DNA from 2 places in the Plantactinospora soyae genome. Region 1 is predicted to be linked to the other one. Evidence: predicted binding sites of a transcription regulator. Region 1 holds the regulator's gene; the other holds the start of a gene.

Region 1 (7,445 bases):
GCCGTACCCGGGAAGTGGCCCCGACGCGAACCGGCCCGCCGGCCGGACTGGTCGTCCGGTCACGGTCGGCGGGCCGGTCCGGCCGCTGTCGTCAGGCGTGGCCGTTGAAGGCGTCGCGCATCCGGGAGAAGAAGCCGCCCTGCTTGCTCAGCTCGGCGACCTCCTCGCCCCGGGTCTTGGCGAAGTCCCGCAGCATCCGTTCCTGGTCGGCGTCGAGTTTCGTGGGCGTCCGGACGTCGAGGTGGACGTAGAGGTCACCCCGGCCGGTACCGCGCAGGTGCGGTACGCCCCGGGCCCGCAGCCGCAGCGTCGAGCCCGGCTGGGTCCCCGGCTTGACGTCGACCGGCTCGTCGCTGTCCAGCGTCTTGATGGTCAGTCGGGTGCCCAGCGCCGCCGCCGTCATCGGCACCGTCACCCGGCAGTGCAGGTCGTCGCCCTTGCGGGAGTAGACGTCGTGCGGTCGCTCGTGGATCTCGACGTACAGGTCTCCGGCGGTGCCGCCACCGGGGCCGACCTCGCCCTGCTGGGCCAGCCGGATCCGCATGCCGTCCTCGACCCCGGCCGGGATCTTGACGGTCAGCGAACGCCGGGTACGCACCCGGCCGTCACCGGCGCAGGTGGGGCAGGGGTGCGGGACGACCGTGCCGTAGCCCTGGCAGACGGTGCACGGCCGGGACGAGACGACCTGGCCGAGGAAGGTGCGCTGCACCGACTGCACCTCGCCCCGCCCGCCGCACGCCTCGCAGGTGGCGAGGTGGGTGCCCGCCGCCGTACCGGCGCCGGAGCAGGTGGTGCAGAGCACGGCGGTGTCCACCGCGATCGGTGCCTCGACCCCGAACGCCGTCTCCGGCAGGTCCAGTTCGAGCCGCAGGATGGCGTCGGCACCGGGCCGGGTACGGGGTCGCGGTCCCCGAGAGCCACCAGCGGCTCCGAAGAACGCGTCCATGATGTCCTGGAAGCCGACGAACGGTCCGCCGGCGCCCCCCGGGCCCGCGCCGGGGCCGCCGCCCGGAGCGAGCGGGTCCCCACCAAGATCGACAATCTGCCGCTTCTGGTCGTCGGAGAGGACCTCGTACGCGGCGTTGATGTCCTTGAACTTCTCGTGTGCCTCCGGATCCGGATTCACGTCCGGGTGGTACTGCCGCGCCAACTTCCGGTAGGCACGCTTGATCTCGTCGTCGGAGGCGTCCCGGCTGACGCCGAGAATCCCGTAGTAGTCCTTGGCCACTGCGTTCCGTGTCCTCATGTCTGTCTCGCGTTACCGTCCGCCGGTCGTCTCAGGTGAGCTTTGGGGTCAGTTCTGTGCCAGAACGTCGCCGACGTAGCGTGCCACGGCCCGCACCGTGGCGATGGTGCCCGGGTAGTCCATCCGGGTCGGGCCCAGCACGCCGAGGCCGCCGAGGATGGTCGCCCCCGGACCGTATCCGGTGCTGACCACCGAGGTGGCCCGGAGATTGTCTATCTCGTTCTCGTCGCCGATACGGACCTGGAGTGTGTTCGGTTCGACCTCACCGATCAGCTTGAGCAGGATGACCTCCTCCTCCAGCGCCTCGAGGATCGGTCGCAGCGAACCCTGGAAGTCGAGCAGCCCGCCACGGGCCAGGTTGGCGGTGCCGGCCAGGGCGATCCGCTCCTCGTGCCGCTCGACCAGGGTCTCCATCAGCACGGTGGCGAGGGTGGTCATCGCCGGGGACAGGCCCGGCGCCACCTCGTCGATCAGGGCCTGGACCAGCGGCGGGGTCTCGGCCAGCTTCTGGCCGCCGAGCCGCTCGTTCACCAGCCGGCGCAGGTCCGTCACGTCGTCGGCGCTGATCGGTGCCGGCAGTTCGACCAGGCGCTGCTCCACCCGGCCGGTGTCGGCGATCATGACGAGCATCAGCCGGGTCGTGGAGATCGGCACGAGTTCGAGATGCCGCACCGACGACCGGGCCAGGCTCGGGTACTGCACCACGGCCACCTGCCGGGTCAACTGGGCGAGCAGCCGCACCGTGCGGTGCACCACGTCGTCGAGGTCGACCGCGCCGATCATGAAGCGTTCGATCGCCCGGCGCTCGGCCGGGGTGAGCGGCTTGACCCGGGAGAGCCGGTCCACGAAGAGCCGGTAGCCGCGGTCGGTGGGCACCCGGCCGGCACTGGTGTGCGGCTGCCGGATGTAGCCCTCCTCCTCCAGCACGGCCATGTCGTTGCGGACGGTGGCCGGGGACACTCCGAGCTGGTGGCGCTCGACCAGCGCCTTGCTGCCGACCGGTTCCTGGGTGGCGACGTAGTCCTCCACGATCGCGCGCAGCACGTCGAGCTTGCGGTCGTCGAGACCCATCCTCACCTCCCTGCGACGCCCCGGCCCCGGCACCGATACGGCCGGGGCGGCCACGACGGTCGGGCCACGGTTTCCCTGGCACTCGACTGTAGCGAGTGCCAGTCTACGACCAAGGTGTACCGGACGCGATGATCGTTTGGAAGGGCTGCCTGAGCCCGGACAACAGGCTTGCCCGGACACCCTACCCCGGCGGACCTAACAGGCACGGTCGGCTATTGTCCAGATCCGATCGTGGGCGTGGCTGGCGTCACTTGATCCGGGCCCCTACCGTGGCCCCATGACTGAACCACCTCGCCCTCCCGGAGACTACGGCCCGGGTGGTCCGCCACACGATCCGTACTCGCCGGGCGCTCAGCCGCCGACCTCCGGCGGTGGCGCATATCCTCCGCCGACCTCCGGCGGCGGTGCGTACCCCCCGCAGGACGGTTATCCCCCGCAGGACGGTTACCCCCCACAAGGTGGTTACCCGCAGGGTGGTTACCCCCCACAGGGTGGTTACCCGCAGGGCGGCTATCCGCAGGGCGGTTACCCGCCACCCGGTGGCCAGTACGGCGGCCCGGCTCCGGCCGGCTACGCCAACAGCGACGACAAGACCTGGTCCCTGGTCGCCCACTTCGGCGGCGCCGCCGGCGCCTTCGTCGGCGGTGGCGCGGGTGGCTGGATCGCCCCACTGATCGCGTTGCTGGTCCGCGGCAAGGAGTCGCCGACGGCTCGGGCCCACGCGCTGGCGGCCCTCAACTTCCATATCCTCTGGTCGATCATCGCGATCGTCGGTTACATCCTGATCTGCGTCTTCATCGGCATCCTGGTCGTGCTTGCCGCATGGCTCATCGCCTCGATCTTCGGACTCATCGCCGGGCTCAAGGCGGTCAACGGCGAGCTGTACAAGTATCCGATGTCGATCAATATGATCAAGTAGCCAGATCCTCGTCGTGCTGGCGGGGGCCCGGGCGACCGGTCTCCCGCCGCCCCTCGAGGTCAGGGCAGCAGGTCCCGGACGACCGCGTCGGCGAGCAGTCGCCCGCGCAGGGTGAGCACGGCCTGCCCCGAGTCGTACGCCGCCCCGTCCAGCAGTCCGGCGTCGCGGGCCCGGTCCGCACCCGCCCGACCCGGGTCGTCCAGGACCGTCAACGGCAGTCCGGCGGACAACCGCAGCCGCAGCATCACGTCCTCGACCCGCTGCTCCACCGCCGACAGCAGCTCCCGGGCCTGACCGGGGGACGTCCCCGCACCGAGCCGGGCCGCGTACGTCGCCGGGTGCTTGACGTTCCACCAGCGCACCCCGCCGACGTGGCTGTGCGCCCCCGGACCGAGGCCCCACCAGTCCCCGCCGGCCCAGTAGAGCAGGTTGTGCCGGCACCGCGCGGCCGGCGTCCGGGCCCAGTTGGACACCTCGTACCAGGAGAAACCCGCACCGGACAGCGCCTGCTCCGCGGCCAGGTAACGGTCCGCCGCGACGTCGTCGTCCGGGTACGGCAGCTCGCCGCGCCGCATCCGGGCCGCCAACCGGGTGCCGTCCTCCACAATCAGGGCGTACGCGCTGACGTGGTCGACGCCGGCGTCGATCACCGCCGCCAGCGACCCCGCGAAGTCGTCGGCGGTCTCCCCCGGCGTCCCGTAGATCAGGTCCAGGTTGACGTGGTCGAACCCGACCTCCCGGGCCTCCCCGACGGCCTGGAGCGCACGGCCGGCGGTGTGCCGGCGGTCGAGGATCGCGAGCACTCCGGCCGCGGTCGACTGCATGCCGAGGGAGATCCGGTTGTAGCCGGCGGCCCGCAGCTCCTTCAACGACTCCCGGGTCACCGACTCCGGGTTCGCCTCCGTGGTGACCTCGACGTCGCCGGCCAGGCCCCACAGCCGATCGATGCCGTCCAGGATCCGGGCGAGGTCGTCGGCGGGCAGCAGGGTGGGCGTGCCGCCGCCGACGAAGACCGTGTCGACCCGGGCCGGTGGCCGGTCCCCCAGCACCCGACCGGCCAGCGCCAGCTCGGCGAGGACCTGGTCGACGTAGCCGTCTTGGTCCGTGCTTCCCCCGAGTTCACCCGGGGTGTACGTGTTGAAGTCGCAGTAGCCGCACCGGCTCGCGCAGAACGGCACGTGGACATAGACGCCGAAGCCCCGCGCCCCCACGGCGGCGCGGGCGGCGTCGGGCAGCGAGCCGTCGACGGGTACGGGTTCACCCTCTGGGAGCACACCAGGCATGCGACTAGTGTGCCGGCATGACCTCAGCCCCCGATGCGCTCGTCCGGGCGTCGACCACGCACGGAGTGACGACTCTCACCCTGGACAGCCCGCACAACCGGAACGCGCTCTCCACCCCGCTGATGACCCAGTTGCTCGCCGGGCTGGCCGAGGCGGCGGCGGACGACACCGTCCGGGTGGTGGTGCTCTCGCACGCCGGACCGGTCTTCAGCTCGGGCGCCGACCTGAAGGAGACGGCGGCGGCGTACCGGAACGGCGCCGTGCCGGTGGCGATGCTGGGTGACGTGCTGGCGGCGATCTGGGAGTGCCCGAAGCCGGTGGTGGCCCGGATCGGCGGGCCGGCCAGGGCCGGTGGGGTGGGTCTGGTCGCGGCGGCCGACATCGCGATCTGCGCCCAGGAGGCGACGTTCGCCTTCACCGAGGTACGCCTCGGGGTGGTTCCGGCGGTCATCTCCTCGACCGTCCTTCCCCGGCTGCAACCCCGGGCCGCCGCGGAGCTCTACCTGACCGGGGACGTCTTCGACGGGCGCCGGGCGGCCGAGATCGGGCTGGTCACCACGGTGACGACGACCGAGGCGCTCGACGAGACGGTGGCCTCGTACTGCCTGGCCCTGGTCCGGGGCGCGCCGGGCGCGCTGGCCGGCGCCAAGGAGCTGCTGCGGCGTCCGCCGGCCCAGGACTTCCGGACCGGGCTGGCCGGGCTGACCGAGCTGTCGACCCGGTACTTCCACTCGGCGGAGGGTCGGGAGGGCGTCGCCGCGTTCGGTGAGAAACGGCCTCCCCGATGGGTACCCGGGAGCTGAGTGTCCCGGGCGTCGGGACGGCACATTCCGGACCGGATACGACGTTTTGAACCTGCTGTGCCGAAGATTTTGGCCAGCCGACGTACGCTGTGCGCACTATCGGACAGGGGGTGGCGGTGCGGACTCGGGCGATGGTGGCGGCGGGAGTCGCGCTGGCAGCGGTCGCCGGTTTCGGCGTCTACCTGAGCGCCCGCGAGTTCGGGCACAAGCTGCCCCTGCCGCAGGCCGCGCGCGGCTGCGTGGTCGAGGCGGACGGTCGGGTCGCCCTCAACGCCGAACAGATGGCCAACGCGGCGACGATCGCGGCCGTCGGCATCCGGCGCAAGATGCCCGAGCGGGCCGTGGTGGTGGCGCTGGCGACCGCGTTCCAGGAATCCCGGTTGCGCAACCTGGCCGGCGGCGATCGGGACTCGATCGGGCTCTTCCAGCAACGGCCGAGCCAGGGCTGGGGTACGCCGGAACAGATCCGCGATCCCCGTTACTCCGCCACCAAGTTCTACAACGCGCTGCGCAAGGTCCGTGGCTGGGAGCGGATGGAGGTCACCGACGCGGCGCAGAAGGTGCAGCGCTCGGCCTTCCCCCGGGCGTACCAGCAGTGGGCGGACGAGTCGACCGTGCTGACCCGGGCCCTGCTGGGCAACGCCACCGGCGCGGTGGCCTGCACCGTGGGCCGGGAGCCCGCGATGCGCGGGAACGCGGCCGCCGCCGCCCTCACCGCCGGCCTGAAGCTCGACTGGGGCCGGCTGGAGACGTCGGTACCGGCGGAGTTGACCGGCCTGGCCGTGCCGGCCACGGACGTGCAGGCGGGCTGGCGGTACGCACACTGGCTCGTGTCGCACGCCGACGACCACGGGGTGAAGACCGTCCGGTTCGCCAACCTGGAATGGAGCGCGGACGGTGGCGCCTGGTCGCAGGTACGGGGCGACTCGGCCACGCCGAACCAGGTGATCGCCGAGGTCTTCGCCGACTGAACGGTGCCCTGGGGTGGCGACTTTCGCTAACCCGCAGTGATTGCACAAACGGTCATACCGGTAATTTTCGCCCGATCGTCGAACAGTTTTGTTGCGCTCAGTCAAGCTCTCACTGCCCTCCGTACCGCCGGGTCACCCACGCCTATCCACCGGCGGAGCGTGCCGGTCGGCCCCTTGCCAGGAGGGTTAGGATCGGCAGCCTGTGTGCTCAGAAAGAGTTTCACCCTTATGGGGAGGGGATGGACACGGTGTTCGATTACGGCGGCCGGACCGGATACGAGCCGATCAGTGACACGGACCGCAAGGAGTTCCACGAGCAGGGCTTCATGTTGCTCCGCAACGTCCTGACCGAGGACCACCGCGCGGCCCTGGAGGAGGCGGTCGACCGGGTCTACGCCGAGGAGAAGGCCGCCGGCAACACCACCAAGGACGGCACGCTGCACCTGCTCGGCTTCCTGGAGCGGGACGAACTCTTCGGCGAACTGCTCACCCATCCGATCGCCTTCCCCTACATGTGGGGCCTGGCCGGATGGAACATCTACACCCACCACAACCACCTGGACGTCACTCCGCCGGCCCTGGAGCCGGAGAAGCCGTACTGGGGCTGGCACCAGGACGGCTACCGGCAGAACTCGGACCCCGAGACGATGGACCCGAACCTGCCCCGGCCGATGTTCTCGCTCAAGGTCGCCTACGTGCTCTCCGACCTGTCGGAGAAGGGCCGGGGTGCGACCAAGGTGATCCCCGGCAGCCACCTGTGGAACTCGCTGCCGCGCCCGGCCGACCTGTCGGTGCAGAACCCGGATCCCGAGGGCACCGTCGAGATCGCCGCCAACCCCGGTGACGCGTTCATCTTCGACCGGCGCCAGTGGCACTCGCGGTCCACCAACCTGTCCAGCATCACCCGCAAGATGCTCTTCGTCGGGTACACCTACCGGTGGATCCGACCGCTGGACGAGCTGCACCCGGACAAGGACGGCCAGTGGTACGCCAACCGCACGCCCGTACAGCGCCAGCTGCTGGGCGAGGGTACGCACACGGCCAACTACTGGGGCATCAACTGGAACGGCTACGTGGACGACGAGATCCCGCTGCGCAAGGAACTCAAGGAGCGGGGCCAGCTCGACCGCAGCATCCCCTGGCTGCGCTGAT
Region 2 (7,445 bases), 6.9 Mb from region 1:
CGCGCCGAGCACGTCGTAGACCGCCTGGGTGGAGACCGATTCGAGCCGCTGGCGGACCCGCTGGGTGATCTCGTCGACCTCCAGGTGCCCGCCGGCGGCCAGCACCTCCAGTACGGCGAGCCGTGGCCTGGTGACCCGAAGGCCCCTCGACCGGAGCAGCTCCTCGCCAGTCATCTGCCTATCACAGCACGTGAATGCGGTGCCAACAAGGCGCGTACCGGCTCATCGTGGCCGCCGCCACCTCGGGCGGGGCCGGTCGGAGGGTGACAACCGGAGACCGGCGGAACCAAACTGAACCGCCCGGGCTCCTCACCCGTGTACCGGAATGGATCACAGGAACTGTGACCTGTTCGTCGTAGCGTAGGGTCCCCGGTCGGGATCATCACAAAGGAGACGCTGGTGTTCAGGGAATTCATGGGCCTCCCCTTACATCCGATGCTGATTCACGCCGTCGTGGTCTTCGTGCCGCTACTGGCGTTGGTCAGCGTCGCCTACGTCGCCCTGCCCCGGTTCCGGTCCCGGCTCGACTGGGCGGCGGTGGCCCTCGCGGTGGGCGCACCCGTCTCGGCTTTCTTCGCCAAGATGTCCGGCGAGGAGCTGAAGGAGGTGCTGATCGGCCGGAACTACCCGCCGGAGGGGATAGCCAAGATCGAGGAGCACCAGGGCTACGGCGAGCTGACGCTCTGGTGGAGCCTCGGCCTCGGGGTGGCCACGATACTGCTGGTGGTGCTGACCAGCCGGCGTGCCCAGGCCCGGTCGCTGCCCGGCTGGGTGAAGCTGGTGCTCTCCGGAATCGTCGTGGTGCTCGCCGGGATCAGCGTCTACTACGTCTATCTCACCGGCGACACCGGCGCCAAGACCGTCTGGGAGGGCATCCTCTAGGGCCGCCGCCGCCCGAGCCCGCCCGGGCAGAGGCCGCCCGCCTGACCGCCGCCCGCGTGACCGGCGCCCGGGCGGCCGGTCAGAACAGCAGCCGCGAGCAGAGCAGGCACATCACCACGAGTACCACCGCGCCACCGACCATCCCGATGCCGTAGGTCAACGTCCGCGCGCTGCCCTCGGCGAATTCCAGGCCGGACAGGTCCTGGGCGGGCAGTGGTCGTGGCGGTGGCGGCTGCACGTGCAACGCCGGTCGCCAGCCCGGCGGTGGGGTGTCGCTCGGGGGCGGCCCGGGGTAGTGGACCTCGGGTCGCGTCGGTGGCGGCGCCGGGGTGTCCGCCGCCGACTCCGGCGTGCCGGCGGATGGTTCCGGGGGCCGGCGCCAGAAGGCGTCATCGGCGGAGTTCCCGCTCTGCGTCGTCACGCTGTCCGACGCTACCAACCCGAGCCGCACCGGAGCGTTCTCCGGTGTCACCGACCCGTACGCCGGGCCGACCGCGCGGCCCGGCTCCGGTAGTGGGGGCGCTTTCCGCAGGCCGGCCGCGCGGCCGGCTCCTGGGCGAGCACGCGGGGACGCTGCCATGCCGGGGCGAGGGCGCGGGGACGCTGCCACGGCGGGCCGGCGGGGCGCGGCCACGCCGCCGCGCCGGGGGCGCGGGTACGCTTCCCGGGTGCACAGGACCGACGAGCCGCGCGCCACGGGTGACGCCGGAGACGACGACCGAAGGGTCGAGCTGACCGACGATCACCGGGTGCTGCCCGACCAGTCCATGGATGACACCGACCGGGGCTGGGGCGAGCTGTCGGATTCCAACGACGACCGGCTGTTGGCCGAGCGCCCGCCACACTGGGACTGACCGGCCCTCGGGCGGGCCGGACGTGCGAGTTCCACTCGATCATCAACCTCCCTGGGCAGTACACCTAGGGTCGGACGATGATCGCGAAGCGGGTGGGCTCCGGCATGCCGACCGCACGGTGTGCCTGGTCAGGGCTGAGCGCCAGGTAGATCGCGCTGGCCGCGTCCTGGTCCGGAGCACTCTCCAACACGTCGAGCACCAACGCCCGGGCCGCCAGCACCGTGGGCCTCGGCGTCCGGGCCGTTCGATCGCCGCTGCCGGGCACCGCCAGCAGGTCGACCCGGACTCCCGGCCGGGCCACCGTCAACGCGGCCGGCTCGGCGAGCCGGATCGGAACGCCGACCGCCCCCGCCGGCACCGGTAACGGCGCGGCGCTGGAGTCGGGCGGGTTGCCGGACGAGCCGGGCCCGGGCGTCGCGGTGGTACCCGCCGGGGACGCCGTCGAGGAGCGTCCGGCTGCCGGTCCCGCACCCGTCGGATCGGGGCAGGACGAGGGCTGACGCAGGTAGAGCAGGCCGAGTGCGAGGGTCAGCAGGGCGGCGACCAACGCCCAGCGAAGTGCCGAACCGCCGCTGGGGCGTACCGGCCAGCGGCTCGGTGCCAGTGTGCCGTCGCGGCGGGCGGGCGTACGGTCGTGCGCCATGGCGAGCCTCCCTGGGCCGGCGGCGCCAGCACCCGGGGGCGCCGTCCGGTGCGCAGGAGGTTAGGCGAAGACCGGGCCGGAAGGCGGGCCCGAACCGACCGCCTGTGGATAACCCAGGGGCCTGTGGATAACTGTGCTGCCGGAGGGGTCAGCTGCTGCTGGTCGAGGAGGACGAGGTCGACGCCTTCGACTTGCTGGCCGACTTGTCGGAACTGGTCGAGCCGTTGGTCGAGCCCGATCCTCCGCCGCCGTCTCCGCTGCTGCCGCCGCCGGAGGTCGAGCCGGAGCCGCTGCCACCCGACGAGCCGGAGTCGCCGCTGCCGCCGGAGCTGCCCTTCGCGGAGTCGGACTTCGCGGAGTCGGACTTCGCCGCCGCGGCGCCCGTGCTGCCCTCCGAGCCGTTGGCCCGGGAGTCGGTCCGGTAGAAGCCGGAGCCCTTGAACACGATGCCGACCGAGTTGAACAACTTGCGCAGCCGGCCCGCGCACGCCGGGCACTCGGACAGCGGCTCGTCGGTGAAGGACTGCACCGCCTCGAGCTGGTGGCCGCACTCGGTGCAGGCGTACTGGTAGGTGGGCACGTATCCCTCCGGATCTTGCAAGCCTGTTGGCACTCGACGTATCCGAGTGCCAATGGTGCGGCATCGTACCCGCTTTCGTCCAGCCAAAGTGTCGGGGCTGACCCTGGCCCGGCGTCGACGCGTGCGGGCGTCAATCGGAGATCAGCCGCCGTAACCCACTGGACGGGGTGATCACGGAACGAACCGGACGGTCGAGCAGCCCGCGCGGGACGGAGTCGACCAGCTCGCCGTCGTACAGCAGTGCCACGGTCAGGGCGCCCTCGTCGGCCCGGGTCAGGGCCCGGTCGTACGAGCCACCGCCCCGGCCCAGCCGCAGCCCGGTACGGTCCACGGCCACCGCTGGCACCACGACCAGCTCGGCGGTGCCGATCGCACCCGGACCGAGCCGCTCGGCGGTCGGCTCCCGCAGTCCCCGGCCAGCGGCCACCAGCGCGTCCGGTCCGGTGTACGGGGCCCAGTCCAGGTCGAGGTCCGGGCGGAGTATCGGCAGCAGGAGTTGGCCACCCGGTCCGAGCGCTCCGGCCAACGCGTCCGGCAGGTCCGGCCCACCGGGCTCGGAGCCGACCGGGACGTACCCGGTGATCCGATTCGGTCGTACCCGCCGGACCAGGGTGATCAACTCGGCCCGGATCCGCTCGGTCGCGACCCCGCGGACCTGCGGTGACAGCGCCCGGCGGCGGGCGAGCATCCGAACCCGGAGCGCGGCCTTTGCCGGACCGATCCCTTCATCCGGAAAATCCGGCACGTAACACTCCCGCGGTGACACCGGTTAACCAATTCGGTTGGGTCAGCATCGCAGCATCGGGTGCGGAGCTTCCGGGGGGATGAGTGACGCTGCGCGGACGCTTGACCACAGCTTTCCTCGCCGTGGTGCTCGGGCCGGTCCTGCTCGGCGCGTTCTTCGTCGCCGGCACCGTGGCGACGATCAGTCGCCACCAGTCCGAGGACCGCCTGAATCTCGCCGCCGGCACGGTCCGGACCTCGATCAACGCACTCTGCCAACAGTTGCACGCCACGGCCGGCGCCGTCGCCCTGATCGCCGATCCGGCGAGTCGGGCCGGCGTCGCCACCGAGGTGGTGGCGCGCGGACTGGCCGGCGCCGTCCTGATCACCGATCCGGCCGGGGTTACGGCGTTCGTCACCCCGGGTGCGCCGGCCCGGCCGTGGGTGTCGTGCGCGGGCCCGGCCGCCACCGGTTCCGCGCTGGGTGCCCTGGCGGTGCGGGTGGAACTGCGGGACCGGCTCGGCGTGGTGGTCGGGGCGGTGTGGGCCGCCCAGGTCCTGGACGCCACGTTCGTCCGGCGGCTCGCCGCCGCCAGCGGAACCGCGGTGACGCTGATCCGGGGCGGGCCCGGACCGGCCGCGACGGCGCCGGGTACCGGGCCGGTGCCGCACAGCCCGCCGCCGCCGAACAGCGCGCCGCCGGGCCCCGGTGCGCCGCCGGACCTCGGGCCACCCTCCGCCGCGCCGCCGGCCGCCGGCCCGCCATCGGGTACGTCGTCCGGCCCCGGACCGCCGACGGTCGGCTCCGCATCGGGCGGGGTCCCGTCGTCGGAGGCCGTTCCGGGCGGGACCGGGTCCCTGGGCGCCGGGTCGCCGGAGGTGGAGTCGCAGAGCACCGAGTCGACAGGTGCGCGGGCCGGGGTGCTCGAAGCCGCGCGACGGATCTCCGGGGACAAGGTCGTCCGCGCCGAGGGCGGCCGGTACGTACGGCGGGTCGGCCCGTCGCCCGGCCAGCCGCTGCCGCTGGTGCTGTCGGTACCCCGGAACCCGCCGACGGCCCGGTACGGGTCACTCGGTATCGGCGTACTGCTCGCCGGGGCGCTCGCGGCGCTGGCCGCCTGGCGGCTGGCCCGTTCGACCACCCGCCCGCTGACCGAACTCGCCCGGGCGGCCGACCGGGTCGCCGACGGTGACCTGGCGGCCCGGGTGCCGGTCCGGGCACCGGACGAGGTCGGCCGGCTCGCCGACAGCTTCAACCGGATGACCCGGGACACCCAGTCCTACCTGCGGGCGCTGGTAATCAGTCGGCACCAGTTGCGCGACCAGCTCAGCGTGCTGGGTGACACCCTCGCCAGCACCCACGACCTGCACCGGATCTTCCAGGTGATCCTGCGTACCGCGATGGCGGCCACCGGTGCCCGGGCCGGGGTGGTGCTGCTGCTCGACCCCGGTACCGGGATCCTGGTCAGCCAGTGCGCCGAGGGGCTGGACGGTCGGGAGCCGACCGTGGGTTGGCCGACCGGAGGCGACCGGCCGGGGCAGCCCGGTCCGCCGGAACTGCGGGTTCCGCTCGGCGGTGGGCTGCTGGGCACGGTCGCGGCCACCAGGCAGCCGCGCCGGGGGAGGCTGGACCGGGACGGCCCACCCCTGTACGCGCACGAACCGCACTGCCGGACGTACGTCGCGGTGCCGTTCTCGGCCCCCGCGCCGGCCGGTACGGCGTTGCCGCCCGCCTCGGCCAGCGGAAGCGGAACCCTGCCGCTGCGCCCCGCTGCCGCCGCCCGCTGGTCGGCCGGAGCCCTCGGGTCCGGCACCTGGTACCCGGGGATGGCCGGTGGCCCGGGTACGGGGCCGGGCGACCCACCGTCCGCCGTCGGCGTACTCGCCCTCTACGACCGGCTCGGGTCGGACGAGTTCGACGACGCCGACCTGGTCACCCTGGGTACCTTCGCCGGTCATGCCGCGGTGGCGGTGGACAACGTCCGGGTGCACGAGGAGGCGCAGCGGCTGTCGCTGACCGACCCGCTGACCGGGCTGTGGAACTACCGCTATCTCAAGGAGTCGATCCGGCGGGAGATCGAACGGGCCAGCCGGTTCGGCCGGATGCTCAGCGTGCTCGCCCTTGACCTCGATCGATTTAAGGAGGTCAATGACACGTACGGGCACGCGGCCGGGGACGCGGTGCTGGCCGAGTTCGCCGCGCGGATCCGTGGCGCGATGCGGGAGGTCGATCTCGCCTTCCGGCAGGGGGGTGAGGAGTTCGTGGTGCTGCTGCCGGAGACGGACGCCCGGGGCGCGGCGACGGTGGCCGAACGGCTGGGCGCGGCGGTCCGGGAGACCCCGATCGCGATCAGACCCCGGCCGGGGGTGATCGCTCCGGTCCGGGCGCTGGTCTCGATCACCGTGTCGGTCGGCGTCGCCGTCTACCCCGATCACGCCGCCACCGGCCCGCAGCTCCTGGTCGCGGCGGACGAGGCGCTCTACGCGGCCAAGGCGGCGGGCCGGGACACCTATCAGCTGGCCACGGCGGGCGGTCGGCCGGTGTCGGAGGAGATCGCGGTACGGGTCGGCGCCGCGTCACCGGACGACGGGCTGCCCTGGGCCGGGGACGGCTCGGGGCGGGCCTCGGCGGCGGAGCGGACTCCGGGTGGCGTCCGGTCGGGCCGGGGTACCGGCGTCGTCCGGCCCACCACCCCGGGCCGAGCGGGCGGAAGCGCGCCGGTCGACGCGGGTAGCGGCCCGGACGGCGCGTTATCCGGGCCACAACCGCCGCGCCAGGGCCGTGGCCGATAGTCTCGCGACATGCCGGAGCACGCAGCGACCCCAGCTAACCCCTCAACGTCGACGACCGGACGTCGGGCGGCGAAAGCCGTCATCCCGGCCGCCGGCCTGGCCACCCGGTTCCTGCCCGCCACCAAGGTGGTGCCGAAGGAACTGCTGCCCGTGGTCGACCGCCCTGTGCTGCAGTACATCGTCGAGGAGGCCGCGCAGGCCGGCATCGGCGACGTGCTGCTGATCACCGGTCGGGGCAAGACCGCGATGGTCGACCACTTCGACCGCCGGCCCGACCTTGAGGCGCGGCTGGAGGAGAAGGGCGATCCGGAGCTGCTGGCGGCGGTGCGTCGGCCGGGTGAGCTGGCCCAGATCTACACCTGTCGGCAGCCCGAGCAGCTCGGCCTGGGCCACGCCGTCGGGTACGCCGAGACGCACGTCGGGGACCAGCCGTTCGCGGTGATGCTGGGCGACGAGTTCGTGAACCTCTCCGAGCCGCTGCTGCCGGCCATGCTGGACCTGCAGGCCCGGACCGGTGGCATCGTGCTGGCCTTCTTCGAGGTGCCCCCGGAGGAGACCAAGCGGTACGGCATCGCCTCGGTGGCGCCGGCCGACCCGGAGTTCTCCGACCTCGGCGAGGTGGTCGAGGTGACCGGGCTGGTGGAGAAGCCGAAGCCGGAGGACGCGCCGAGCAACCTGGCGGTGCTCGGCCGGTACGTGCTGCCGAGCGGGATCTTCGAGGCGATCGGGCGGACCGGCCGGGGCAGTGGTGGCGAGATCCAACTGACCGACGCGATGAGCCTGATGCTGAAGGAGGGCACGCCGGTGCACGCGATCGTCTACCGCGGCACCCGGTACGACACCGGTATGCCGCTGGGCTACCTCCAGACGGTGGTGCAACTGGCCTGCGAGCGCGATGATCTTGGGGTGGAGTTCCGGCAGTGGCTGGGCGAGTTCGTCGCCTCCGACGCCGGCCGCCGGACATGACGGC

Evidence for each region. The regulator HrcA, encoded in region 1, represses chaperone genes, less so after heat shock. The targets are predictions, from matches to a motif close to GGTTNGCACNCTCNNNNNGAGNGTGCNAACC.
Region 2: H4W31_RS12520 (FmdB family zinc ribbon protein) is a predicted target of HrcA. The motif match lies at 2,984-3,014, and genes of this name have one in related genera.

What each region holds. Positions count from the first base shown of each region.
Region 1 is NZ_JADBEB010000001.1:9,657,005-9,664,449, forward strand. It holds gene dnaJ (molecular chaperone DnaJ) at 92-1,228, opposite strand; gene hrcA (heat-inducible transcriptional repressor HrcA) at 1,295-2,317, opposite strand; gene H4W31_RS42135 (DUF4870 domain-containing protein) at 2,595-3,236, shown strand; gene hemW (radical SAM family heme chaperone HemW) at 3,296-4,519, opposite strand; gene H4W31_RS42145 (enoyl-CoA hydratase-related protein) at 4,537-5,322, shown strand; gene H4W31_RS42150 (hypothetical protein) at 5,433-6,293, shown strand; gene H4W31_RS42155 (phytanoyl-CoA dioxygenase family protein) at 6,533-7,444, shown strand.
Region 2 is NZ_JADBEB010000001.1:2,780,413-2,787,857, forward strand. It holds gene H4W31_RS12495 (Fur family transcriptional regulator) at 1-174, opposite strand, end outside; gene H4W31_RS12500 (DUF2231 domain-containing protein) at 400-882, shown strand; gene H4W31_RS12505 (translation initiation factor 2) at 962-1,303, opposite strand; gene H4W31_RS12510 (hypothetical protein) at 1,551-1,736, shown strand; gene H4W31_RS12515 (flagellar biosynthesis protein FlgA) at 1,801-2,379, opposite strand; gene H4W31_RS12520 (FmdB family zinc ribbon protein) at 2,528-2,959, opposite strand; gene H4W31_RS12525 (5-formyltetrahydrofolate cyclo-ligase) at 3,090-3,704, opposite strand; gene H4W31_RS12530 (diguanylate cyclase) at 3,806-6,475, shown strand; gene H4W31_RS12535 (UTP--glucose-1-phosphate uridylyltransferase) at 6,485-7,441, shown strand.